Regions from separate parts of the Solibacillus silvestris genome, predicted to be linked through region 3. Evidence: riboswitches for the same ligand, from Rfam matches in the RefSeq annotation. Region 3 holds a riboswitch; each other region holds the start of a gene.

The links. A riboswitch is a leader RNA that binds a small molecule or an ion and turns the genes downstream of it on or off. The one in region 3 is predicted to bind lysine.
Region 1: another riboswitch for lysine. It lies ahead of ACTHOQ_RS13340 (amino acid permease); the one in region 3 lies ahead of ACTHOQ_RS03310 (aspartate kinase).
Region 2: another riboswitch for lysine. It lies ahead of ACTHOQ_RS06195 (transporter substrate-binding domain-containing protein); the one in region 3 lies ahead of ACTHOQ_RS03310 (aspartate kinase).

What each region holds. Positions count from the first base shown of each region.
Region 1 is NZ_JBQCJW010000023.1:6,466-14,631, forward strand. Features, by position in the region: gene ACTHOQ_RS13310 (LysR family transcriptional regulator) at 14-271, opposite strand; gene ACTHOQ_RS13315 (hypothetical protein) at 458-721, shown strand; gene ACTHOQ_RS13320 (RtcB family protein) at 718-1,923, shown strand; gene ACTHOQ_RS13325 (nitric oxide synthase oxygenase) at 2,094-3,134, shown strand; gene ACTHOQ_RS13330 (restriction endonuclease) at 3,181-3,735, opposite strand; gene ACTHOQ_RS13335 (CynX/NimT family MFS transporter) at 3,798-4,997, opposite strand; lysine riboswitch at 5,140-5,320, shown strand; gene ACTHOQ_RS13340 (amino acid permease) at 5,414-6,871, shown strand; gene ACTHOQ_RS13345 (HD domain-containing protein) at 7,075-7,629, shown strand; gene ACTHOQ_RS13350 (RNA 2'-phosphotransferase) at 7,675-8,166, shown strand, end outside.
Region 2 is NZ_JBQCJW010000006.1:174,453-182,618, forward strand. Features, by position in the region: gene ACTHOQ_RS06185 (2-oxoglutarate dehydrogenase E1 component) at 1-1,177, shown strand, start outside; gene odhB (2-oxoglutarate dehydrogenase complex dihydrolipoyllysine-residue succinyltransferase) at 1,274-2,515, shown strand; lysine riboswitch at 2,996-3,183, shown strand; gene ACTHOQ_RS06195 (transporter substrate-binding domain-containing protein) at 3,294-4,127, shown strand; gene ACTHOQ_RS06200 (amino acid ABC transporter permease) at 4,368-5,114, shown strand; gene ACTHOQ_RS06205 (amino acid ABC transporter ATP-binding protein) at 5,118-5,852, shown strand; gene ACTHOQ_RS06210 (DUF6501 family protein) at 6,190-6,387, shown strand; gene ACTHOQ_RS06215 (toxic anion resistance protein) at 6,439-7,551, opposite strand; gene ACTHOQ_RS06220 (5-bromo-4-chloroindolyl phosphate hydrolysis family protein) at 7,555-8,166, opposite strand, start outside.
Region 3 is NZ_JBQCJW010000003.1:188,460-196,625, reverse strand. Features, by position in the region: gene ACTHOQ_RS03345 (long-chain-fatty-acid--CoA ligase) at 1-496, shown strand, start outside; gene fadR (fatty acid metabolism transcriptional regulator FadR) at 602-1,183, shown strand; gene ACTHOQ_RS03335 (enoyl-CoA hydratase) at 1,200-1,973, shown strand; gene ACTHOQ_RS03330 (electron transfer flavoprotein subunit beta/FixA family protein) at 2,035-2,808, shown strand; gene ACTHOQ_RS03325 (electron transfer flavoprotein subunit alpha/FixB family protein) at 2,865-3,842, shown strand; gene trxA (thioredoxin) at 4,072-4,386, shown strand; gene uvrC (excinuclease ABC subunit UvrC) at 4,487-6,277, shown strand; lysine riboswitch at 6,311-6,490, shown strand; gene ACTHOQ_RS03310 (aspartate kinase) at 6,672-7,904, shown strand.

The DNA.
Region 1 (8,166 bases), on a different contig from region 3:
CCACGGGATTTATTTAAATTGATTGAATATTCACTTGACTGTTTCGGTAAATATCGACGATTTCTCGGGCATAGGGTAGAAAATACTGTCCTTCTTTCGATAAATTCAACTGACGTCCATTGCGAATGAATAATTTTACGTTCAAACTTTCCTCAAGTGATTTAATGCGTGCTGAAATGGTAGGCTGTGATAAAAATAGTACATTTGCAGCTTTATGTACGCTTTTATACTCTACAACGTATATAAATGATTCAATATAATCAATATTCACATTTTACCACCTCTTTTTATTAAGATTATAAGAATAGTAGGTTTAATTGCAAGCGAAATTAAATAGTTTTGAAGTATTAGCTATCTCCCTTTATTTAATATTCCTGTTTGGAGAAATTTTATGAAACTTATTTTCACTCCATTGCGTAAATAATGGGAATTATTCAATCAAAGAGGGAGGTATTGGATGAAACGCAAAATTTTGTTCGCATTAATCGGTGCACTTCTTTTACATATTCTCTATTTCGCGGCACAAATTTTATTCGGAATTATGCAAACGCTATTGTATCGGCCTCAATTTGCGCCAAATGTTGAGGTGCTGCAATCTGAAATTACATTCGGTGTTATTACGCGCGAGTCGCCGATGCTGTTATTCGGAAGCTATTTAGTCGTCGCACTCTTATTATTTGGTCTATTGATATTAAAAAAAGAAAGGCGTGAACATACTTGATCGAAATTAATGGGAAATATACAAACGCCAAAATTTATACGAATACACCACAAGAGACGGCAATGCGGCAAATTGAGGAGCTTGTCAATCAGTCATTCATGGAAGGGACGAAAGTGCGCATTATGCCGGATTACCATGCGGGAAAAGGTTGTGTCATCGGGACAACGATTCAGCTGAATAATCGTGCCGTGCCGAATTTAGTCGGTGTTGATGTCGGCTGTGGGGTACTCGTTTCCGAAATTGGCACAGGGACAATTGATTTTAATGAGCTGGACCGGGCAATCCGACGCTTCGTCCCAAGTGGAAATGCTATTCACGAAGAGGCTCCAAAAATGCGCCAAGCGGACCTTTTTAACAATGAAAACTTCATAGCGCATGGCTTGCAGAATGATTATACAAATCGCTCTCTTGGCACATTAGGGGGAGGAAATCATTTTATCGAGCTTGCAATAGATGATGAGGGTGTTCATTATTTGCTGATCCATACAGGTTCGCGCTATGTAGGGGCAAAGGTTGCAAACTGGCATCAAAAACGTGCGTTTGAATCTATGCAGCGCGAGGATTTAGCGGAAAAAATTGAAATGCTAAAGGAAGCGGGGCATCACCAAGAAATCCAACCGATGATCCAAGCATATAAGCAGGAAAATCCGAAGGTGCCAAAGGATTTAGCGTATTTGGAAGGCGATTTGTTCAATGATTATATTAGCGATATGAAACTGGCCCAGCGGTTTGCGCATGAAAATCGCCAGCATATCGCCCAAACAATTGCGGGGCAGATGAAATGGGAATATACAACGCAATTCGACTCTGTGCACAACTATATAGATACGGATGCGATGATTTTGCGAAAAGGAGCAGTGCGTGCATCAAAGGATGAAAAGCTAGTCATTCCAATGAATATGCGGGATGGTTCGCTCATATGCATCGGCAAGGGGAATACCGACTGGAATGAATCCGCCCCACATGGAGCAGGCCGTATTTATTCGCGGACGGCAGCGATGAAGAATCTGTCGATGGATGATTTTAAAGAAACGATGCAAGGGATATGGACGACTTCTGTAAGTGAAGAAACGCTCGACGAAGCCCCAATGGCATATAAGCCGATGCAGGAAATCATCGGGCAAATCGGGGAAACGGTCACAATTCAAAAGCATATTACGCCCGTCTATAATTTCAAAGCGAGCGATAAATGGAAGAAATAATGGACCAAAGAAATGCATAAATAAATTTGCATATTTTTTTGTTTTGAAAGAAGCATTACTTTTTGAACAATTTTAGTCATGTATGAAATATACATGTTTGATTTCTGCCTCATTTTATTGAGATTCGTTTAAAACCGGCGCAAAATGAAGGGAGAAGGGGGCTACACTTCATGCATAAGCAAGAATTAAACGAATTTCTGCATTTATATAAACAAGAAATGAAGCAAAGTGAACAATGGCTCGAAAACCGTCTGCATGAAGCAGCAGAGCCTTCGTTTTCGTTAACGACGGAAGAATTAACTTACGGCGCACGTGTCGCATGGCGCAATAGCAATAAATGCATTGGACGCTTGTTTTGGAATAGTTTAACGGTATTTGATCAGCGGCATTTACTGAATGAGCATGAAATTTTCGAAGCGCTCGTCAAACATATTGACTATGCAACAAATAACGGGAAAATACGGCCGGCCATTACATTATTTGATCCGGGCCGTGTCCGAATATGGAACCATCAGCTTATTCGCTATGCAGGCTATGAAACGGCAAAAGGCATTGTAGGGGATTCAGATTCAGTGGGATTTACGAAAGTGTGTGAAACGCTTGGCTGGCAAGGCGCGCACACAAATTATGACGTATTGCCGCTCGTTATCCAAGTGGATGACCGGGAGCCACTTTATTTTGACCTTCCAAAAGAAAGTGTGCTTGAAGTACCGATTATCCATCCGGTTTATGATTTTTCGGGGCTCAATATGAAATGGTATGCAGTGCCGATCATTTCGAGTATGCGTTTTAATGTGGCGGGCGTTGATTTTCAAGCAGCACCGTTTAATGGCTGGTATATGGGGACAGAAATCGGCGCTCGTAATTTAGCGGATACATATCGCTACAATTTTTTACCGAAAGTTGCGGAAATAGTAGGGTTAAATACAACGTTTAACGCATCGCTATGGAAAGACCGTGCACTTGTAGAATTGAATATTGCGGTGCTGCATTCTTATAAAAACGCGGGTGTAAGCATTGTTGATCATCATACAGCAGCCCAGCAGTTTCAGCTTTTCCAGCAGCAAGAGCGAGCAAACAGCCGTGATGTCACAGGAAACTGGGTATGGCTTGTGCCTCCATTGTCGCCCGCAACGGCAGAACTTTATCACGAGCCGATCGCGAACACGATTAAAAAGCCAAACTATTTTTATCAAAATGGACCATATTGAATAAAAGGATTATGTTCAAAGCTAAAATGACTTTGAACATAATCCTTTATCTTTTATTCAGCATAATTTGAATCAGTTCATCACGATCGATTAAATACACATCATTAATGTCGGCCAGTTTTTCGGCTTGGCGCGTAAAATGACTATTGGTCACAACCCATGCTTCTGTTGCATCATACATTTTCACCGCACCGATAATTTCCTGCACAGCTTTTACCCCGACCGTGCTCGAATACCGTTTTGCCTGGACTGCAATGACATCTTTTCCATCCTTTAAAATGAGGTCAGCCCCATAATCGCCACTCGTTGCAGTATAGCGGATTTTATAGCCGCGGCGTTTAAATAATTCGCCTAAAAACTTTTCAAAATCCTCACCGCTCATTTTATCCACTTCCCGAATGCCGGATTTTCGTAGCTTGCTCGTCTTGCGTGACTTCAGCCATATTTTAAAAGCGATATATAGCACGAAATAAGCGGCGATTCCGATTCCGATCCCTTCCAATGTTCTCATCGCATAAAAGCCTGCAGCACCAGCGATTGTGATGAAAAATAACGGAATGACCGGCAACCGTTTTTTATTTCGTTTTCTCTTTTTGCGCAATAGTTCTGTACTCCTTTAATTTACTCATAATGATTATATCATAAAAGGGTACATATGTTTGGTTATATTGTCCGATTGTTTGAGCCCATAAACGAAGTTAAAAATAACAGAATCGAAATTGCGATAAACAATAGAAGCGGTATGGACCAGCTTTCCGTCAAATCGTGCACATAGCCGAATAGTACGGGTCCGATTGCTGCAACGAAATAGCCGACTGACTGCGCGAAACCTGAAAGTTCAGCCGCATCATAAGCAGATTCAGTACGCAATGAAAAGAGCATGAGCACTAAGCCAAATGAAGCGCCGCCTGCAAAACCTAAAAAAATCATCCATAAAATTGCAAGGCTTGTCCATTCCATGAAAATCCCGGCGAAGCCAATTAAGTAGCAAAACGTAAAGAAAAATACGATAGGACGCTGTGAAACGAGCTTTTCTGCGAGAATCGGAATAATAAAGGTCATCGGGATCTGCGAAAACTGCATAACAGATACCATCCAGCCGGCACTTGCCGCATCCAATCCCTGACTAATAAAAATTTCAGGAAGCCATGTAGAGGTGCAGTAGAATAAAAAAGACTGGAAGCCCATTGCGCCCGCAACCGCCCAAGCGAGGGGCACTTTCCACATCTGCTTTTTCTCTGCCTGGGCAGAAGCAGGGCTAAGCGCGATTTTCGGTTGTTTTAAAATCGGCAGCCAAAAGATTAATGTAACAATGCCTAACACTAGGGAAAAGCCTAAAGCGACTTGCCAACCTGAATTTGTAGCCATCGGATAGCTGAAGCCTGCAGCAAAACCCGAAGAAATATTCATCGATACCGAATAAATCCCTGTTAATAACCCGATATGTAATGGAAATTTCCATTTAAAAAAACTTGGAATAAGCACATTGCCAAAGGCGATTGCCACCCCGATTAAAATTGTTCCAACAATCAGCAAGGATGTCAGGCCTATCGAGCGCAGTATAATGCCGACGCAAAGTAAAATGACCGAGTAAAATAATGTCCACTCCATTCCGAATTTGCGGGCAATGCGCGGTGCGAAAGGTGATACGACAGCAAAGGCAAGCAAAGGAATAGTCGTTAAAAAACCTGCCAATCCGTTCGAAATGCCAAGTCCATCCCTAATAAAGGAAATAATCGGCCCAACAACGGTAATTGGTGTCCGTAAAGTTGTGGCGAATAGGAAAATGGCAATTATAAAAAAGAGAAGCGATTTATTGGATAGTATTTTTTTGCTGTTTGGTATTTGTTGTTTAGCGTCCATTATAAACTCCTTTATATTTAGTTTTAATGTCATAATAGTTGGAATAGTCGAAAGAAAAGGGAAAAGGGAAAGGCATTGCGATCAAAAAATTGTTATGTTAGACTATGAGACATTATTGAATTTAATAAAATTACCTCATATTGCATGAGGTAGAGGTCGCAACCGTTAAAACTAGTATAGCAGAGATTGAGAAGAATCGATGAAGCTTTATGAAAGGAATGGTTGCCGAAGTGTTATTCTGCTTCTAAAGAATAATGCTGGGGCTGTCTCCGATAAGGAACAGAACTGTCACATGTGTGAGCATGTGTTGAGCTATCTTTCAAGTTTGATGGGGTGTTATATAAGCCGTCACATTAACTTGTGGCGGCTTTTCGTTGTTTTTAGCACCATCAGAAGCGATTTAAAGGAGAATTTAAATGAGTGAAATAAAAATAGATCAGCCCGGCTCTAAAAATGAGCTGAAAAGAGGGCTGAAAAGTCGCCATGTAACAATGATTTCGTTAGGCGGCACGATTGGTACAGGTTTATTTTTGGCATCAGGGGGAGCCATCGCACAAGCAGGTCCAGGTGGAGCACTGCTGGCTTATGCATTAATCGGGGTTATGGTGTACTTTTTAATGACATCATTAGGAGAAATGGCTGCTTATATGCCGACATCCGGTTCATTTAGTACGTATGCAGCGAAATTTGTCGACCCGGCGCTTGGCTTTGCATTAGGATGGAATTATTGGTACAACTGGGCAATTACAATTGCGGCTGAAATCGCAGCCGTATCGTTGATTATGAAATATTGGTTCCCGGAAAGCTCGTCGATTTTGTGGACCGTTTTATTTATCGCAGTCGTGCTGACATTTAATTTAGCGTCTGTGAAAGCTTTTGGTGAAGCGGAATACTGGTTTGCTATGATTAAAGTTGCTACAGTAATTGTTTTCATCATTGTCAGCTTTTTAATGATTTTCGGAATTTTAGGAGGAAATGATCCAGTTGGCTTCAAAAACTTTTTTGAAGGTGATGCACCATTCAATGGGGGCTTCCTGGCGATGTTCGGTATTTTTTTAGCTGCTGGTTTTTCATTTCAAGGAACGGAAATGCTTGGGGTGACAGCCGGCGAAACAGATGACCCGGGCAAAAACATTCCAAAGGCGGTACGTTCGGTGTTTTGGCGTATTTTGCTGTTTTATATTTTCGCAATCGGGGCAATCGGTTTGCTTATTCCGTATACAGATTCCCGGCTTTTGTCAGAAGACATCGCCACAAGCCCCTTTACATTAGTGTTCGAAAACTTGGGCTTTGCGTTCGCGGCTTCTGTAATGAATGCGATTATTTTAACGGCGATGTTATCTGCCGGCAACTCGGGCCTTTACGCTGCTAGCCGTATGCTATACCAATTGGCGGTGGACGGGAAAGCGCCTAAACTGTTTATGAAAGTCACTGCGCGCGGCATTCCGATGTATGCGTTACTAGCTACTTTAGCAGTCGGTTCGTTGGCGTTTTTAGCATCATTTTTCGGTGATGGCGTCGTTTATATTTGGCTGTTGAATGCTTCGGGTATGTCGGGCTTCATCGCATGGCTTGGCATTGCTATTAGTCATTACCGCTTCCGCCGCGCATATGTCGCACAAGGAAAGTCATTGAGCGATTTGCCGTACGTATCACGCTTCTTCCCATTCGGCCCGCTGTTTGCATTCACATTATGTATGATTGTCGTATTGGGCCAGAACTATATGGCATTTATAGGCGGTACGATTGACTGGTATGGTGTTGTCGTTTCCTATATCGGCTTGCCACTTTTTGCCGCTTTATGGTTTGGCTATAAAGTAAAGCATAAAACAAAAATTGTCCCATTAATGGACTGCGATTTATCGAATAAATGAATTTTAGGAACGTAATGTGAGCATAGGCTTTCGTTACGTTTCTTTTTAATATCGGCGTAAAATATATAAAATGCGAGCCGCAATTAACGACAAAAAAGCGCCGATAAAAATTCTTTTCCAAAATAATGGTTATAGATGGAATGCCCCATTTATTTTCCGAATATATAACCGATGAATGATATAATAAAAGAGGGGGATCGACTATGAATATAGTGGACAAAGCGACACAATATGTTGCGCTTAAATATGAAGGGAAACATCGTACAGCGATGCAAATTCCATATGCAACACATTTATTCGGAGTGGCGCGAATTTTAAAAAGCAATGGATATAATGACACAGTAGTAGCAGCAGGCTTGCTGCATGATATATTAGAAGATGAGCTTGTTGCAGAGCAGGAATTGTTGTCACAATTTGATGAGGAAATTGTAGCATTAGTAAAGTCTTTGACGGAAATGCCGAAAACTTATTCTTGGCAAATCCGTAAAGAGGATGTAATTGCGCGGGTTAAAGAAAGGTCATCTGATGAAATGGCCATATTATTAGCGGAAAAAATCCATAATATAAAATCTATTTATACAGAGATGCTGCAATTTGGCGATAATATATGGAATAATTTTAATGCGCCAAAAGAAAGCCAAGAATGGTACTATAGAAGTATTCTGGATGAAACGAAAATCTATCATCCTACTGCAACATTAGTATTGCCGTTTGAACAAGCAATAGATAAGCTATTCGGGAAGGTGCAGCTACTTTAGCGGAATGCGCCGACCGATATGTAATTGATAAGGAAGTGAATAAAGATGCCTATTTCAGCAGGGTTTTATAAAAAAATGCATCAATGGCTAATGGGGGAAGACGGAAAAACTGTGGCATTTCGTCCGTTTTTAACAAAAGGCAATCCGTACAAATCCCGCGTCTTTTTAATTAGTGCAAATGCCGTGCCCTTTTTTAAAGTAGAGGATAGAAGCGAGCAGATTTTTGCAGAGTCATTAGTAAATAGAGAGCTATTTCAGGAGCTTTATTTTAGTGAAATAATGGGAGCGCCGCGCGAGTTTAAAGGATTCTTGCAATTCGAAGCATGGCTTGAAAAACAGCATAATGAATCTCTTATTTATACTTCTTTAAACACGTATCAGTTAGAAGCGGCTAATAACGCAAAGTTTGCTAAAGAACAGGACAAAGCAAATTTTGAGCAAGGGCAAATAATTTTTAAAGAAGTATTGAAGGAATTTCAGCCAGAAATTATCATTTTGCAAGGGACAGCAGCATTTGAACAATTTAAAGCATCATAT
Region 2 (8,166 bases), on a different contig from region 3:
GATCGATACTACAGTTGATGCAGAGCGCTTAAACAAAATTAATGAAGACTTACTTGTATTTGCGGATGGTTTTGAGCCACAAAACAAATTGGGTAAAATTCTGGAAAAACGCCGTGATGCATTTGCTTCGGCGAAAATTGACTGGGGCCATGCTGAAACTTTAGCATATGCAACAATCACGCAAGACGGCACACCAGTTCGTTTCACTGGTCAAGACGCGCAGCGTGGGACATTCTCTCAACGTCATTTAGTGTTACATGATAAAAACAACGGTTCAGAGTTTACACCATTGCATCATGTTGAAGGTGTAAAAGCTTCATTCACAGTTTATAACTCACCGCTTACTGAAGCAGGTGTTGTTGGTTATGAATATGGGTATAACTTAGAAAACGAAAATGTACTTTCTGTTTGGGAAGCTCAATTTGGTGACTTCGCGAACATGGCACAAGTAATGTTCGATAACTTTATCTCAAGTGCACGTTCTAAATGGGGCCAAAAATCCGGGTTCGTTCTTCTTTTACCGCATGGTTACGAAGGGCAAGGTCCAGAGCACTCATCTAGCCGCATGGAACGTTTCTTACAACTATCGGCTGAAAACAACTGGTTTGTAGCAAACTGTTCTAACGCAGGAAACTACTACCACTTATTACGCCGTCAAGCGGCATTATTAGGCACTGAAGGGGTTCGTCCATTAGTGATCGTTTCACCAAAATCACTTTTACGTCACCCACTAGCAGCGGCTAGCGCTGAGCAACTTGCAACAGGTAGCTTCCAAGAAGTGATCGAGCAAGAAGGTTTAGGCAAAAATACTGCGGCCGTGGAAAAAATAGTGCTTGGTACAGGAAAAGTGATGATTGATTTAGCAGAGCGCGTAAAAGATGGCGAAGGTCTTGATCATTTACACATCGTTCGTGTTGAGCAGATTTATCCATTCCCTGCAAAGCAAGTAAAAGATATTATCGCTCGTTTCCCTAACGTAAAAGAAATCGTTTGGGTACAGGAAGAGCCGAAAAACCAAGGTTCATGGACATATGTTCTTGAAACATTATATGAAATCGCTGAAGGCAAAAAAGTGCGCTATGTAGGTCGTCCTGCAATGAGCTCCACTTCTGAAGGCGACGGCGACTCACATAAAGCAGCACAAGCGAAACTGGTAAACGAAGCGCTTGAAAAGTAATTTTATCGATTGACTGATACGGAGCTACTCCATCCGCAAAGCAGGAGTAGCTTGCTATACAATGATTGTGTAGCGTAATTAAAGGAGGATATGAACGTGGCTGAAATTAAAGTCCCTGAATTAGCAGAATCAATTACTGAAGGTACAATTGCCCAGTGGGTGAAAAAAGTTGGAGATCGCGTAGAAAAAGGCGAATTCATCGTAGAATTGGAAACAGATAAAGTAAACGCTGAAATCATCTCTGAAGAAGCGGGTGTATTAACTCAAATTTTAGCTGAAGAAGGCGACACTGTACTGGTTGGTCAAGTAATCGCAGTAGTGGAAGCTGGCGAAGGCGCAGCACCTGCTCCAGCAGCACCAGCTAAAGAAGAGGCAGCTGCTCCAGCACAGGAAGCACCTAAAGCAGCGCCTGCTCCAGTAGCAGTGGAAGAAACTTCTGGGGAGCGCGTTATCGCTTCACCAGCAGCCCGTAAATTAGCACGCGAAAAGGGTATCGACTTAGCAGCGATTTCTCCAGTGGATCCACAAGGTCGTGTCCGTGTACAAGATGTTGCGGCACATGGTACTGCTTCAGCAGCTCCAGTTGCTCAAGCACCAGTAGGCAATGGTCCTATGATTTTCACTCCAGCAGGTGATACGGACCGCGTAACGGTTGAAAAAATGAGCCGTCGCCGTCAAACAATTGCGAAACGTTTATTGGAAGTAAAACAATCGACTGCAATGTTAACAACATTCAACGAAATTGATATGACAAACATTATGGCATTACGTAAACGTAAACAAGATGAGTTCGTAAAAGCGAACGACATTAAATTAGGCTTCATGTCATTCTTTACAAAAGCGGTTGTGGCGGCGCTTAAGAAATATCCTTATGTAAACGCGCAAATTAATGGTGATGAGATTCACTTAAACAACTTCTTTGATATCGGCATCGCTGTATCAACAGAAGAAGGTTTAGTAGTTCCAATCGTCCGTGATGCGAACGCTAAAAACTTTGCTGAAATCGAAAAAGACATCGCTGGTTTAGCTGCAAAAGCACGCGACAAAAAATTAGGCCTAAACGATATGGCAGGCGGATCATTCACGATCACTAACGGTGGTGTGTTCGGTTCATTAATGTCAACACCGATCATGAACGGTACTCAAGCTGGTATTTTAGGTATGCACTCAATCGTAAACCGTCCAGTAGCTGTAAATGGCGAAGTTCAAATCCGCCCAATGATGTATGTGGCATTGTCTTATGACCACCGTATTATCGATGGTAAAGATTCTGTTGGCTTCCTAAAAACAGTAAAAGAAATGATCGAAAACCCAGAAGATTTATTGTTGAATTCATAATTAATACAGCTTTCGAAAAACCACTTTGCATTTGCAGGGTGGTTTTTTGTTCGTGTGCCAGGCATAAAATGGAGGATTTCCCTTGGGATAACCGGAAAATCACCGCTTATTTATTCCGAAACGGATCCTATTGCGGAAATAAGCGAAAAATCTCCGCTAATTTTTCCCCTCATTACTTAATTAAGAGCCAAAATCGCCCTCAGCAATTGCGAATTTTGCCCAATACGGAGGAAGGGCTTTTATTAAAAGTGAAACAACCACAGTTTTCAGCGCCTCTGCAGAAGTGATGAAACGTTTACATTTACAGAGGGTCTTTCAATACTTCATTTGTTGGGATAGACCGACATATGTATAAAAATGTGGGTTCAGCGAAAAATGGTTGCTTATTGTGAGGTTAACTTTCAGAAAACTGCCTGTTGACAGAAATATCGCAATAATGTAATATAAACGTATCAATTTCATAACAAAACCTCACAAACTACGTGAGGTAGAGGCGCGATATTTATTAGTTTTATATGGAGTCATTGAGCTGACTATGAACTATAAAAGAAGGGAATATCGCCGAAGTTTTATTAATGCTCGAGTTAATAATGCTGGGTCTGCAGTGAATAATTGCAGAACTGTCTCAGTCATCGCATTCCAGATGATTGAGTTGTGCTATCTCAAAATGGGATCTGTAGAGGATTTGGGCTTATTTATACATATTAACGACCTAAATTGCTTTAGGTCGTTTTTTGTATACATGAAAAGCTGAAAAATGATAAGGGGGAAATTTACGATGAAAAAGAAATTATTAATGCTGGTTGCTGCAATGATGACAATGCTTGTACTTGCTGCATGTGGTGCGAGTGATGAAGGAACTAAGAGTGGTTCGGACAAAAAAGTACTAAAAGTAGGGATGGAAGCAGGCTATGCACCATTCAACTGGTCGCAGAAGGACGATTCGAACGGTGGCGTGCCGATTGATGGCTCAAAAGAATTTGCGGCAGGCTATGATGTGGAAATCGCGAAAAAGATTGCGGAAGGTTTGGATATGGAATTAAAAGTGGTAAAAACGGATTGGGATGGCTTGATTCCATCATTGCAATCAGGGGCAATTGATTTAGTCATTGCGGGCATGTCGCCGATGCCTGAGCGCATGGAAGCAATCGATTTCACAGAAAACTATTATACAAGCGACTATGTCATCGTTGTAAAAGCAGATGGACCATACGCAAATGCTACATCGCTAAGCGATTTTTCAGGCGCTAAAATTACAGGCCAACAAGCGACAACACACTATGATGTAATCGACCAAATCGAAGGTGTGAAAAAGCAAGTAGCAGCAACGGATTTTGGCGCAATGCGCGTTCAATTACAATCAGGTGCGATTGATGCATATGTATCAGAGCGTCCTGAAGGCATTTCCGCTGAGATGGCATTAAAAAACATTAAATACATCGTTCCAGAGCCGAACTTCGAAGCGGATGAAGCATCGACAGCTGTAGCAGTAGGATTAAAAAAAGGCTCTGAATTACGTGAACAAATCAACAAAGTTTTAGCTGAAATTTCGGAAGAAGAGCGTCAACAATTCATGGAAGACGCAATTGCAAATCAACCAGCAGCACAATAGTCGTGAAGCAATAATTGTAGTAAGCGTGAGTGCTAATTATAATTTTGCCTCCGATGGATGTCAGGGATTCAAATATGAATTTTCAATGAAGGCGCTATGTCGAATCCCGGCTCACCTATGCCTCTGCATAAGTGATTATAAAAGGTTGTCTTGCCGGCAAACGGGAGACAACCTTTTTCTATTAAAAACATAACTTTTTACATATAAAGTATAAAGATAAAAGAATTGGAGGACAAGACTATGGCATTTTTGGAATCAGCATGGAACTTGTTTACGAACAACTGGGATTTATTCGTACGTGGAGCTTGGACCGCACTTCTATTAGCAATCATCGGAACAATTTGCGGTACGCTTATCGGATTTTTCATCGGCATTATGCATACAATCCCACAACGCAAAAAAACTATCAAAACAATGCTGTTTAAACTAGTGAATTTTATATTAACAGCCTATGTTGAAATATTCCGCGGCACGCCGATGATGGTACAGGCGATGGTTGTGTTTTACGGCTTAGTCTATATGGGGATTGATATTGACCGCTTTTTGGCTGCCTCAATCGTTATTAGTTTAAATACGGGTGCATATATGGCTGAATATGTGCGTGGCGGCATTGTATCAATCGATAAAGGGCAATTTGAAGCAGCGCAAGCAATCGGGATGAATCACTTGCAAACGATGATTCATATCGTTATTCCGCAAGTAGCGCGCAATATTCTGCCTGCTACGGGAAATCAGTTCGTCATGAATATTAAAGATTCATCTGTATTAAGCGTAATTTCGGTCGTGGAACTGTTCTTTACGGCAAACTCGATTGCGGGCAGCAACTATAAATATATCGAAGCATTCTTCATCGCAACGATTCTGTATTTTATCATGACATTCACAGTAACACGCTTCTTACTATTATTCGAAAAGAAAATGGATGGACCTGCTGCATATAAAGTGGAACTCATTACTGGAAACAAGCTAGAAAAGGACGGTGAATAATGCATGACTATTGTAATTGGCATAAACCATTTAAATAAAAAATTCGGCGAACATGAAGTTTTAAAGGACGTCAATTTCCAAGTGAACAAAGGAGAGGTCGTGACGCTTATCGGTTCTTCCGGTTCAGGAAAGTCGACATTATTACGCTGCATTAATTTACTTGAAACACCAACTGCAGGCGAAATTATATATAATGGCGAAAACATTTTGCATGATGGTCATAATATCGAGAAATACCGGACACATTTAGGCATGGTCTTTCAACAGTTTAACTTGTTCAATAATCTGGATGTGCTGAATAACTGTGTTGTTGGCCAAATAAAGGTGTTAAATCGGACGAAAGAGCAGGCACAGCAGAATGCGCTGAAATATCTAGAGCTTGTTGGAATGGCTCAATATAAAAATGCGAAACCGAAACATTTATCAGGGGGACAAAAGCAGCGTGTGGCCATAGCGCGTGCGTTAGCGATGGACCCTGATGTGATGCTGTTTGACGAACCAACATCTGCACTTGACCCCGAGATGGTCGGGGAAGTGTTAAAAGTGATGCGTCAACTGGCAGATCAAGGGAACACGATGCTCATTGTGACACACGAAATGGAGTTTGCGAAAGAAGTATCTGATCGTATCGTCTTTATGGATAAAGGCGTCATTGTCGAAGAAGGGCATCCAAATGAAGTGCTCGTCAATCCGAAACACGAACGCACAAAGGAATTTTTAAAACGGACATTGCGTTAATGAGAAAAAGCTCGCATATTTAAGCGAGCTTAATTTCTTGAGTTCCATTCACTTACGAGTATAAATATAATTGCAAAAGCGATCGCTATTGCGAAAAACCACATTGGAACACTACCAAATGCCATAAATTCCACCTCTGCTTGTGAGTTTAACATGGAATAATACTTCCTTCAATACCGGCAACAGGTGAAGAAAATAAAAATATCCGATGAAATTCGATAAGGAAAAGGCATCAATCCACATTTTATTGAAAAGTTGTATAGCCGAGTCTTTCCTCTGACGGAAAAATCGTATAAAATAAGAGAGTATAGATATAAGCTAAAAGTGAGGGAACAACATGCTACATTTAAATTGGAAAGATGCAGCGACAATTCGTACAGTAAAATGTGTACATACAAATGCATCAAAATATTTAGTATCGAATGTATTAACGGCAGGGAAAGAATATGAAGTGAAAAACGAGACCGAAGAATTTATTTTTGTCATCGACAACACGGGTGAAGTTGGCGGATACTATAAAGAGTATTTCGCATAAAAACACGGGGTGCATTAAAAAGTCATTATGGCTTTTAATGCACCCCGAATTTTATTTTTGCTCTAAAATCGTGTGCTCGATTTCATGGCGTTTTTCGTCTGTTTTCACATGTATGCGCAATGTATCTTCAATATCATGCAGCAGTTGAAGCTGTGTTTGTTTGAAGCGGTCGATGTCGGTATGCGATAGCGCTGGACGGTTGGCGGTCCTGCGCGACACTTCAAGCATTTTCCCGTTTTTGCGCATTAATTGCTCGGATGCATTCATGAGGCGCTCCTGTGATTGCATGGCGCGGCGCTGATTATTCATATTTAAAAGCATCGCAATTTGTGATTGCCATAAAGGGATTGTCGTCATGATGGAGCTTTGAATTTTTTCGATCAGCATTTGATTCGTTTGCTGAATCATGCGGATTTGCGGAGCATATTGTATTGCAACTTCGCGTGACAGCTCTAAATCATACATACGGCGGTCGATCCACTCGATTTGCATTTCAGCATCCTTTAGATCATGCTGCTTAAATGGATTTTGGCCATCCGCCGCTTCTTTTTGAAGGGCGGGCAGCAAGACATCTCTCATATGCTGCTTTTTTATTTCTAGTGTCGCAATATAAATATTGATTTCCTGAAAGTATTGTTCATTCATTGCATATAATTTATTTAAAAACTGGTAGTCGCTCAAAAGGGCATTTTGGTTATATTCCAATTGAATGCTTAAACGATCAATCCGCTTGCTCAATTTATTGTAATGTGTCATTACTTCCTGAATGGACTGTGTCGAACGGCTAAACAGCTTTGCAAAGAAGCCTTTTTCCTGATCGATCAATGCATCCGGATCAATCATTTCCAAATGCTGCATTAAGTCGGATAACACTTCACCGACTTTACGCATATCTTTGCGTTGGATGTATTGCAGCATTTGTGCTGTAAACTTTTTTAATGCCTCCTGGGCAGGCAAGCCGAATGCCAGTACATCCTCATATAGCTTCGGCTCCATGTTTTGGGCCAATTGTAATGCCCGTTGCTTCATTTGATTGGATAATGATGCGAAAAGCGGTGAGGCTGCATTGTTTGCAACATTCACCGCAAATTGTTCTTTACTGACTTGCAAGTCCACATTTTCACTCGTCGTAAAGGCATCAAATGGATTATTCATCATATTCATTTACTACTCACCGCCGATTTTTAATCGATCTTTTCGTTTTTCATTCGACATCTTTGCAAAGTCAAGTTCGATTTTTAAGTTTTCGATATCAGACGATAAAGCATTTTTCAAATCGTCCTCTATCGTTATTTGAAGCTCTTTTAATGTTTTACGGGTATCTTCCAATGCCAAATGAACATCCGTACCCGGAACCTGCTCTTTCGTCAATAATGTATATTTATCCGACAGCTGAACCGCTGAAGGCAAATGCGCATAGAAGAAGTCTTCCACCGCATAAAATTTATGAGGGTTTGTTTGCACAATATTAATGATGCGTTTTGCAAGCTTCGACATTTCACTTATTTGCTTGAATGAACGCACAGAACGGACCCGGATATATTGTTGATTTAATGCCTGAATATGCGCACGTGCTTGTTTTAGCTGTGCTTCGATTAAATTGTATTCCGATTTTGACAGTCCGAGCTTTTTGCTTTGGGTTGATTTTTGAATGGCGAATGTAATTTTATTGCTAATAAAATACGCTGCTACTCCAAGAGGTAGCGCAAGCATCGTCACTATACCCGAGAAATTGATGAAAGTAAGTGCAAGTGCTGTAATAAAAACTAAAAAATTTAT
Region 3 (8,166 bases):
AGTAGGGGAAATCGGTGAAATTGCGGTGAAAGGACCCCAAGTAATGAAGGGCTACTGGAATCGTCCGGAAGAAACTGCGATGGCCTTTACAGATGGGTGGTTCTTGACGGGTGATTTAGGCTATATGGATGATAAAGGGTATTTCTATGTAGTGGATCGTAAAAAAGATATGATTATTGCGGGTGGTTTCAATATATATCCACGCGAAGTTGAAGAAGTATTATACGAGCATGATGCAATTCAGGAGTGTGTCGTAGCGGGTGTTCCAGATCCGTACCGCGGCGAAACAGTAAAGGCATATATCGTGCTAAAAGAAGGCAAATCTGTCACAGATAAAGAGCTCAACGAATTTTGCCGCAAAAACTTGGCGGCATTCAAAGTCCCGCGTTTATATGAATTCCGCGATGAGCTGCCGAAAACAGCGGTAGGGAAAATTTTGCGACGTACACTAGTGGATGAGGAAAAACAAAAAATGGTGCAGCAAGAAGCGAAATAATTAATTAATGAAGCAAACTATTGACAGATTGTATAACAAATTATAATATGAAAACATGAATGAATGGTCATTCATGTTTTCATATTTTTTTTGGTGGTGAGCAACTTGAAACGAAACAAACCCAAATATATGCAAATAGTAGATGCCGCAGTCATTGCAATTGCAGAAAACGGGTATCATCAAGCCCAAGTTTCAAAAATAGCAAAACAGGCTGGAGTAGCTGATGGTACAATTTATTTATACTTTAAAAACAAAGAAGATATTTTAATTTCTGTATTTCAGGAAAAAATGGGTATTTTCGCAGAGAATTTACAAGCTATAATAAAAAGTGGGGAAACTGCTTCCGATAAGTTATGCAAGATGATCGATAATCATTTTCATGTTTTATCAAGCGATCGCCATTTGGCAACAGTGACTCAGCTTGAGTTAAGGCAATCGAATAAAGAGATTAGATTGAAAATTAATGCTATTCTAAAAGAGTATTTGATTTTGTTAGATCAAATTTTAATAGAAGGCATGCTAAACGGCGAATTCAATCAGGCAATGGATGTTCGTATTGCACGGCAAATGGTGTTTGGCAGCATTGATGAAATTACAACAACATGGGTAATGAACGAAAATCGTTATGACTTACTGGAACAGGCTCCAAAAGTTCAGCAATTATTATTAAATGCATTAAAAGCATAAAAAGGGGATGTAGGGAATGGAGTTTCTAAGTTGGAAAGTAGAAGAAGGCGTGGCAATCGCCACAATTTCCAGACCACCAGCAAATGCGCTTTCGCAAGGCTTGATCCAAGATGTCAATGCACTATTAGATGCTGTTGAAAAGGATGAGGCTGTTCGTGTTATCGTCATTCATGGAGAGGGACGATTTTTCTCTGCAGGTGCTGACATTAAAGAATTTACAAGCGTACAGTCGGGCGAAGAGTTCGCTGGATTGGCGAAAAATGGACAAGACGTATTTGAACGTGTCGAAACATTTAATAAGCCAATCATCGCAGCGATTCACGGTGCGGCATTAGGCGGCGGACTGGAACTTGCGATGGGATGCCATATGCGGTTCGTGACAGAAACAGCGAAACTGGGCTTGCCTGAACTATCCCTTGGATTAATTCCTGGGTTTGCAGGGACACAACGTCTGCCTCGTTATGTAGGTGTTGCAAAAGCAGCTGAAATGATGTTTACGAGCGACCCGATTTCAGGTACGGAAGCTGTAGAATGGGGATTGGCAAATCGTGCATTCCCTGACGAAGAGCTAATACCGGAAACACTGAAAATTGCAAAGAAGATCGCGAAAAAATCGCCAATAGCGCTAAAGGCTGCAATTCAAATGCTCAATTATTCAAAACCATCATCATATTATGATGGGGTAAAAGCAGAAGCGCACAGCTTTGGTGAAGTATTCGTCTCAGAAGATGCAAAAGAGGGTATCCAAGCATTTATTGAAAAACGTGAGCCAGTGTTTACTGGAAAGTAAAAAATGTATAGATCCCCGTTTTATACGGGATAAAATTAAAAGCTTTTAGGAGGTCTAGATTATGAATATTTTCGTATTAGTAAAACGTACTTTTGACACAGAAGAAAAAATCGTCGTATCCGGCGGTAAAATTCAAGAAGATGGTGCAGAATTCATCATCAACCCATATGATGAGTACGCGATTGAAGAAGCAATTCAAAAGCGTGATGCATTGGGCGGTAAAGTAACAGTTGTGACAATCGGCGGCGAAGATGCAGAAAAGCAATTGCGTACAGCTTTGGCAATGGGCGCTGACGAAGCAGTATTAATTAATACAGAAGATGATTTAGATGAGCTTGATCAATATTCATCAGCTTATATTTTAGCGGAATATTTAAAAGATAAAGAAGCAGATTTAATTTTAGCAGGAAATGTAGCAATCGATGGCGGTTCAGGTCAAGTCGGCCCACGCTTAGCAGATTTACTGGGCATTAACTATGTAACAACGATTACGAGCCTTGAAATCGATGGAACGAATGTTAAGATCGTTCGCGATATCGAAGGGGACTCTGAAGTTTTGGAAACATCTTTACCATTATTAGTAACAGCTCAGCAAGGTTTAAACGAGCCGCGTTACCCATCTTTGCCAGGGATCATGAAAGCGAAGAAAAAGCCGCTTGAAGAACTGGAACTGGATGATTTAGATATCGATGAAGACGATGTTGAAGTAAAAGTAGAAACAGTTGAAATTTATTTACCGCCACAAAAAGCAGCTGGTCGTGTATTGGATGGCGATCTTTCGGCACAGGTAAAAGAATTAGTAAACTTGCTTCATAATGAAGCAAAAGTAGTCTAATAGAAATCAACTAGAGAACGAAAATTTTTACGAAGATGGTAATGGAGGGATATTTCATGACAAAGAAAGTTTTAGTGTTAGGTGAGGTTCGAGATGGGAGCTTACGTAACGTTTCATTCGAAGCAATCGCAGCAGGTACAAAAATTGCTGACGGCGGCGAAGTAATAGGTTTATTAGTTGGGGATTCTGTAGCAGGTTTAGCACAGGAATTAGTAGCTTATGGTGCAAGCCGTGTCATTACTGTAGAGCATCCACACCTGAAAAATTATACTTCTGACGGTTACAGCCAAGCGATTTTAGCAGTAGTAGAGCAAGAAAAGCCAGAAGCAATCGTTTTCGGCCATACTTCTTTAGGTAAAGATTTATCGCCAAAAATCGCTTCTCGCTTACAATCCGGGCTAGTTTCGGACGTTACGGAAATTGAAGGCGCTGGTGATGGCACAGTGTTCATCCGCCCAATCTATTCCGGTAAAGCATTTGAAAAAGTTAAAATTAAAGACGGCGTCATTTTTGCAACAATCCGTCCAAACAATATTGCGCCTTTAGCAAAAGACGAGTCTCGTTCTGGTGATGTATCTTCTGTATCAGTAGACATCGCGAACTTGCGCACAATCATTAAAGAAGTTGTTCGCAAATCAACAGAAGGTGTAGATCTTTCCGAAGCAAAAGTGGTTGTGGCAGGCGGTCGCGGCGTTAAATCCGAAGAAGGTTTTGAGCCATTAAAAGAGCTTGCAAACTTATTGGGCGGTGCAGTTGGTGCCTCCCGCGGAGCATGTGACGCAGAATATTGCGATTACTCATTGCAAATCGGCCAAACAGGTAAAGTTGTAACACCGGACCTTTACATTGCAGCAGGCATTTCCGGTGCAATCCAGCACTTGGCCGGAATGTCGAACTCAAAAGTAATCGTAGCAATCAACAAAGATCCGGAAGCAAATATCTTCAAAGTTGCGGACTATGGTATTGTAGGCGACCTGTTTGAAGTTATTCCTCTTCTAATCGAAGAATTCAAAGCTCTTAAAGTAAACGCATAATCGGTTATTGCTAGCTTCCTTCTTTACGAGGGGAGCTTTTTTGTATTGGGTCAGCCGGTTAAAATTATGGGCAACGATAGTGCAGGAAAGAACGCTATAAAAATATAATCACATTAAAAAGCAACGCGAAAATTGAATGCGCTCTCATATTCCCGAGCATTTTACTACTTTTTGAATGGCAAAACATGCTATACTACAACCATATGTTATTGAAGGAGGCTATTTTATTATGGCAATTGTACACAGTACAGATCAAACTTTCGCACAAGAAATTTCAAACGGCACAGTTTTAGTAGACTTTTGGGCAGCATGGTGCGGTCCATGTAAAATGATCGCTCCAGTGCTTGAAGAATTAGATGCAGAAATCGGAAACGATGTAAAAATCGTAAAAGTAGACGTAGATAATAACCAAGGTACTGCTGCTGAATATCAAATTATGTCAATCCCATCATTATTATTATTCGTAGATGGCGAACTAAAAGCAAAAACTGCAGGCTTCATGCCAAAAGAAGCGTTAATCGATTTCATTAACGACAATAAATAATCGAATTTCAAAGAGCTGTATACCTAATAAGGTGTACGGCTTTTTTCTTGTCCGGCAATCAGTTAAACTAATGGAAAGGACATATTGAACAGGTGAGAACATGAATGCAATCATTAAAGCAAAATTAGAAATATTACCGAATGATCCGGGCTGTTACATTATGAAGGACCGTCAAGGCACAATCATTTATGTAGGCAAGGCGAAAGTGCTGAAAAATCGGGTACGCTCGTATTTCACAGGAAGCCATGACGGGAAAACGGCTCGACTTGTAAGTGAAATTGAAGACTTTGAATATATCGTCACATCAAGTGATTTAGAAGCGCTTATTTTAGAGCTGAACCTGATTAAATTGCATGACCCGAAATATAACGTGAAATTAACGGATGATAAGACATATCCTTATATAAAAATAACGAATGAACGGTATCCGCGCATTATTACGACACGAAAAGTGAAGAAGGATAAGGCGAAGTATTTTGGGCCATACCCGAATGCCTATGCCGCAAACGAAACACGGAAATTGCTGGATCGTTTATATCCGCTTCGCAAATGTACGCATATGCCGAACCAAGTATGTCTGTATTATCATTTAGGGCAATGTTTGGCGCCATGTGTAAAGGATATCGAGAAGCAAGTATATGATGAAATGATTGATGAAATTTCGAAGTTTTTAAATGGGGGCGTTGAGGAAATACAAAAAGATCTTCAGCAAAAAATGCTTGATGCCGCAGAGAATCTGGAATTTGAGCGGGCAAAGGAATTTCGGGATTTGATCACACATATCGACCAAATTATGCAAAAGCAAAAAATTGTATCGGATGATTTGAGCAATCGCGATGTATTTGGCTATGCTGTCGAAAAAGGGTGGATGTGTGTCCAAGTATTTTTCGTTAGACAAGGTAAATTAATAGAACGCGATGTTTCGATTTTCCCTATTTATAACGAGCCGGAAGAAGAATTTTTAACATTTGTCGGGCGTTTTTATGAGCAGCCGCATCATATATTGCCAAAAGAGATTTTCGTTCCCAAATCCATTGATGAAACGATTTTGCAAAAGCTTTTAAACGTAAAAGTGCAAATACCGAAACGCGGCACGAAAAAAGAGCTCGTCGACTTGGCGATGAAAAACGCGAATATCGCGATACATGAAAAATTCCAGTTAATTGAGCGTCAAGAAGAGCGAACGGTCGGGGCTTGCGAAGCACTTGCTGAAGCAATGGACATTCCGCTCCCTCTGCGCATTGAAGCATTCGACAATAGTCATATGCATGGGACAGACCCTGTATCGGCAATGGTCGTTTTTGTGGACGGCAAGCCCGCAAAAAAAGAGTACCGCAAATATAAAACGAGAGAAGCGGCGAAACATGATGACTATGGGGCGATGCAGGAAGTTATCCGTCGACGCTATACACGCGTGCTGCGGGAAAACTTGCCGTTGCCGGATTTAATCATTATAGATGGAGGCAAAGGGCAAATGGAAGTAGCTCGGGAAGTAATAGAAGATGAGCTCGGTTTAATGATTCCGATAGCAGGTCTTGCAAAAGACGATAAGCATAATACTTCCCAGCTTTTATTCGGAAGCCCGCCGGAAGTTGTACCGCTTAAGCGTACGAGTGACGGTTTTTATTTATTGCAGCGCATACAAGATGAGGTACACCGTTTTGCGATTACATTTTTACGACAGCAACGCCAGACGAATGCCATTACATCAGTGCTTGATGGCATTGAAGGGGTCGGTCCAAAACGCAAGCAGCAACTCATGAAACATTTCGGATCAGTTAAGAAAATTCGTGAAGCAAGTGAATTGCAGCTCCAAGAAGCCGGCATGCCTGCCAAATTGGCGGAAGCGATCTATCGTCATTTTCACGAAACATTATTGAATAAAGATTAGTGCTATGCTAATATAAAAGACAATTCTATATTATCCAATGATAGAGGCGCAGTATTCAATAGTACATTGCTCGAGGAAGAACAATTCCATTGACAGCAATCGAAAGGGGATCCTGCCGAAGTGAAATGCGCATTGTTCGCGTATTTTGCTGGTTGTGCATTTAAGAAATGCAGGACTGTCAGGGCTTAAATGTTCTGGAGGGCTATCCGCAAAACGCATTTAAACTTTTATTCGTATTGACGGCGACTTTCCATGAACTTGGAAGGTCGTTTTTTTGTGGGTAAGTAAGTATAAGTTCTCCAAAGAAATCCACATAAGGAAAGACAGCATTTTGCGGTATATGGCGCATACAGTGTTTTTCCAACTATTAAAATTTGGTGAGGAGCGGGATCGGATGCAGACAATCGTAGTGAAATTTGGTGGGCCGGCAATTGCGACACCGGAAAAAATCGTGCAGGTCGCAAAAAAGGTGATAAAAGAGCAGGCAAAGGGCATAAACTTAGTCGTTGTCGTTTCTTCAATGACATCCATTCGCAGGGATTTACGTCAATTTGCTGCGGAAATTACAGATGAACCGTCGAAACGCGAAATGGATGCATTAATTTCCACAGGTGCGCAAATGACAAGTTCCCTGCTCGCTTTGGCAATCCAAGAGCAAGGCGGAAAAGCGGTATCTTTCTCAGGATGGCAGGCGGGTATTCAAACGAATGAAACACACCGCAATGCCCGTATCGATTTTGTCGACATTGAGCGGATCGAACAACATTTTGAGTTCGGCGAAATTGTTGTCGTATCTGGCTTTCAAGGGATATCGGAAGCCGGAAACATTACAACACTAGGCAAGGGCGGCTCGGAAACTTCGGCGGTTGCGCTTGCTATCGCTTTAAATGCGGAACGTGTCGATATTTTTTCAATGGTGGAAGGAATTTTTACAGCAGATCCGCAAATTGTCGAAAGTGCAAGAAAGCTTCCCGAAATTTCGTATGATGAAATGTTGGAATTTGCAAACTTAGGCACACAGATTTTGCATCCGCGTTCGGTGGAGCTTGCAAAAAAATTCAATATGCCAATCGTTGTGCTCTCCAATGAACAGGACGTGGAAGGTACTTTAATAAAAGGGGATGTAAGTATGGAGAAAAATTTACTTGTACGCGGTGTTGCGTATGAATCAGATATTATTCGTTTAACGATTGGATATGATTCCTATGAAACGGCTTCGCTGGCAGAAGTGTTCAGTGTTTTGGCGGAACATGAAATCAATGTGGATATTATTGTGCAGGCAGTCATTGATGGGGTAAAGCCGACAATTTCCTTTACTATTTCCAAAGAAGAGTTTGCGGAAGCTTTACGTGTATTGGAATCGAGCAAACTATCACTTGGCTTTAGTTTTGCGGATTTTGAAGTCGGTTTGGCGAAAGTATCGATTGTAGGCTCGGCGATGGCGTCCAATCCGGGGGTGGCTGCACGCATGTTTGCACGTTTGGGCCGCGAGCATATTCCAGTTAAAATGGTCAGCACTTCAGAAATTAAGGTGTCTGTTGTCGTGCCGCAAGAGGAAATGGTCCGTGCGGCAAATACATTGCATGACGAATTCAATTTGGCAATGAAAGAAATATCGATCTCTTAAAGATGATTGCTGGAAAGGAACTTATATGTTTGTTTCCAGCTATTTTTGTCGGGATTCTACTTTATTTAGATTCGGTTTTACTTTAGCTTGCAAATGTTCCGACTTTTATGAAGGACATTCCGCTATTCCAACTGAAGCTTCTATTTTACGGTCAACTGTTTCGGCTTTATTGTTAACATGTTCCACTTTCCTGGAACCTGAATAAACATCCCCAGCAAGTCATAAAAAAACTGCTGCTCTTCCACAAAGCAACAGTTTTTAA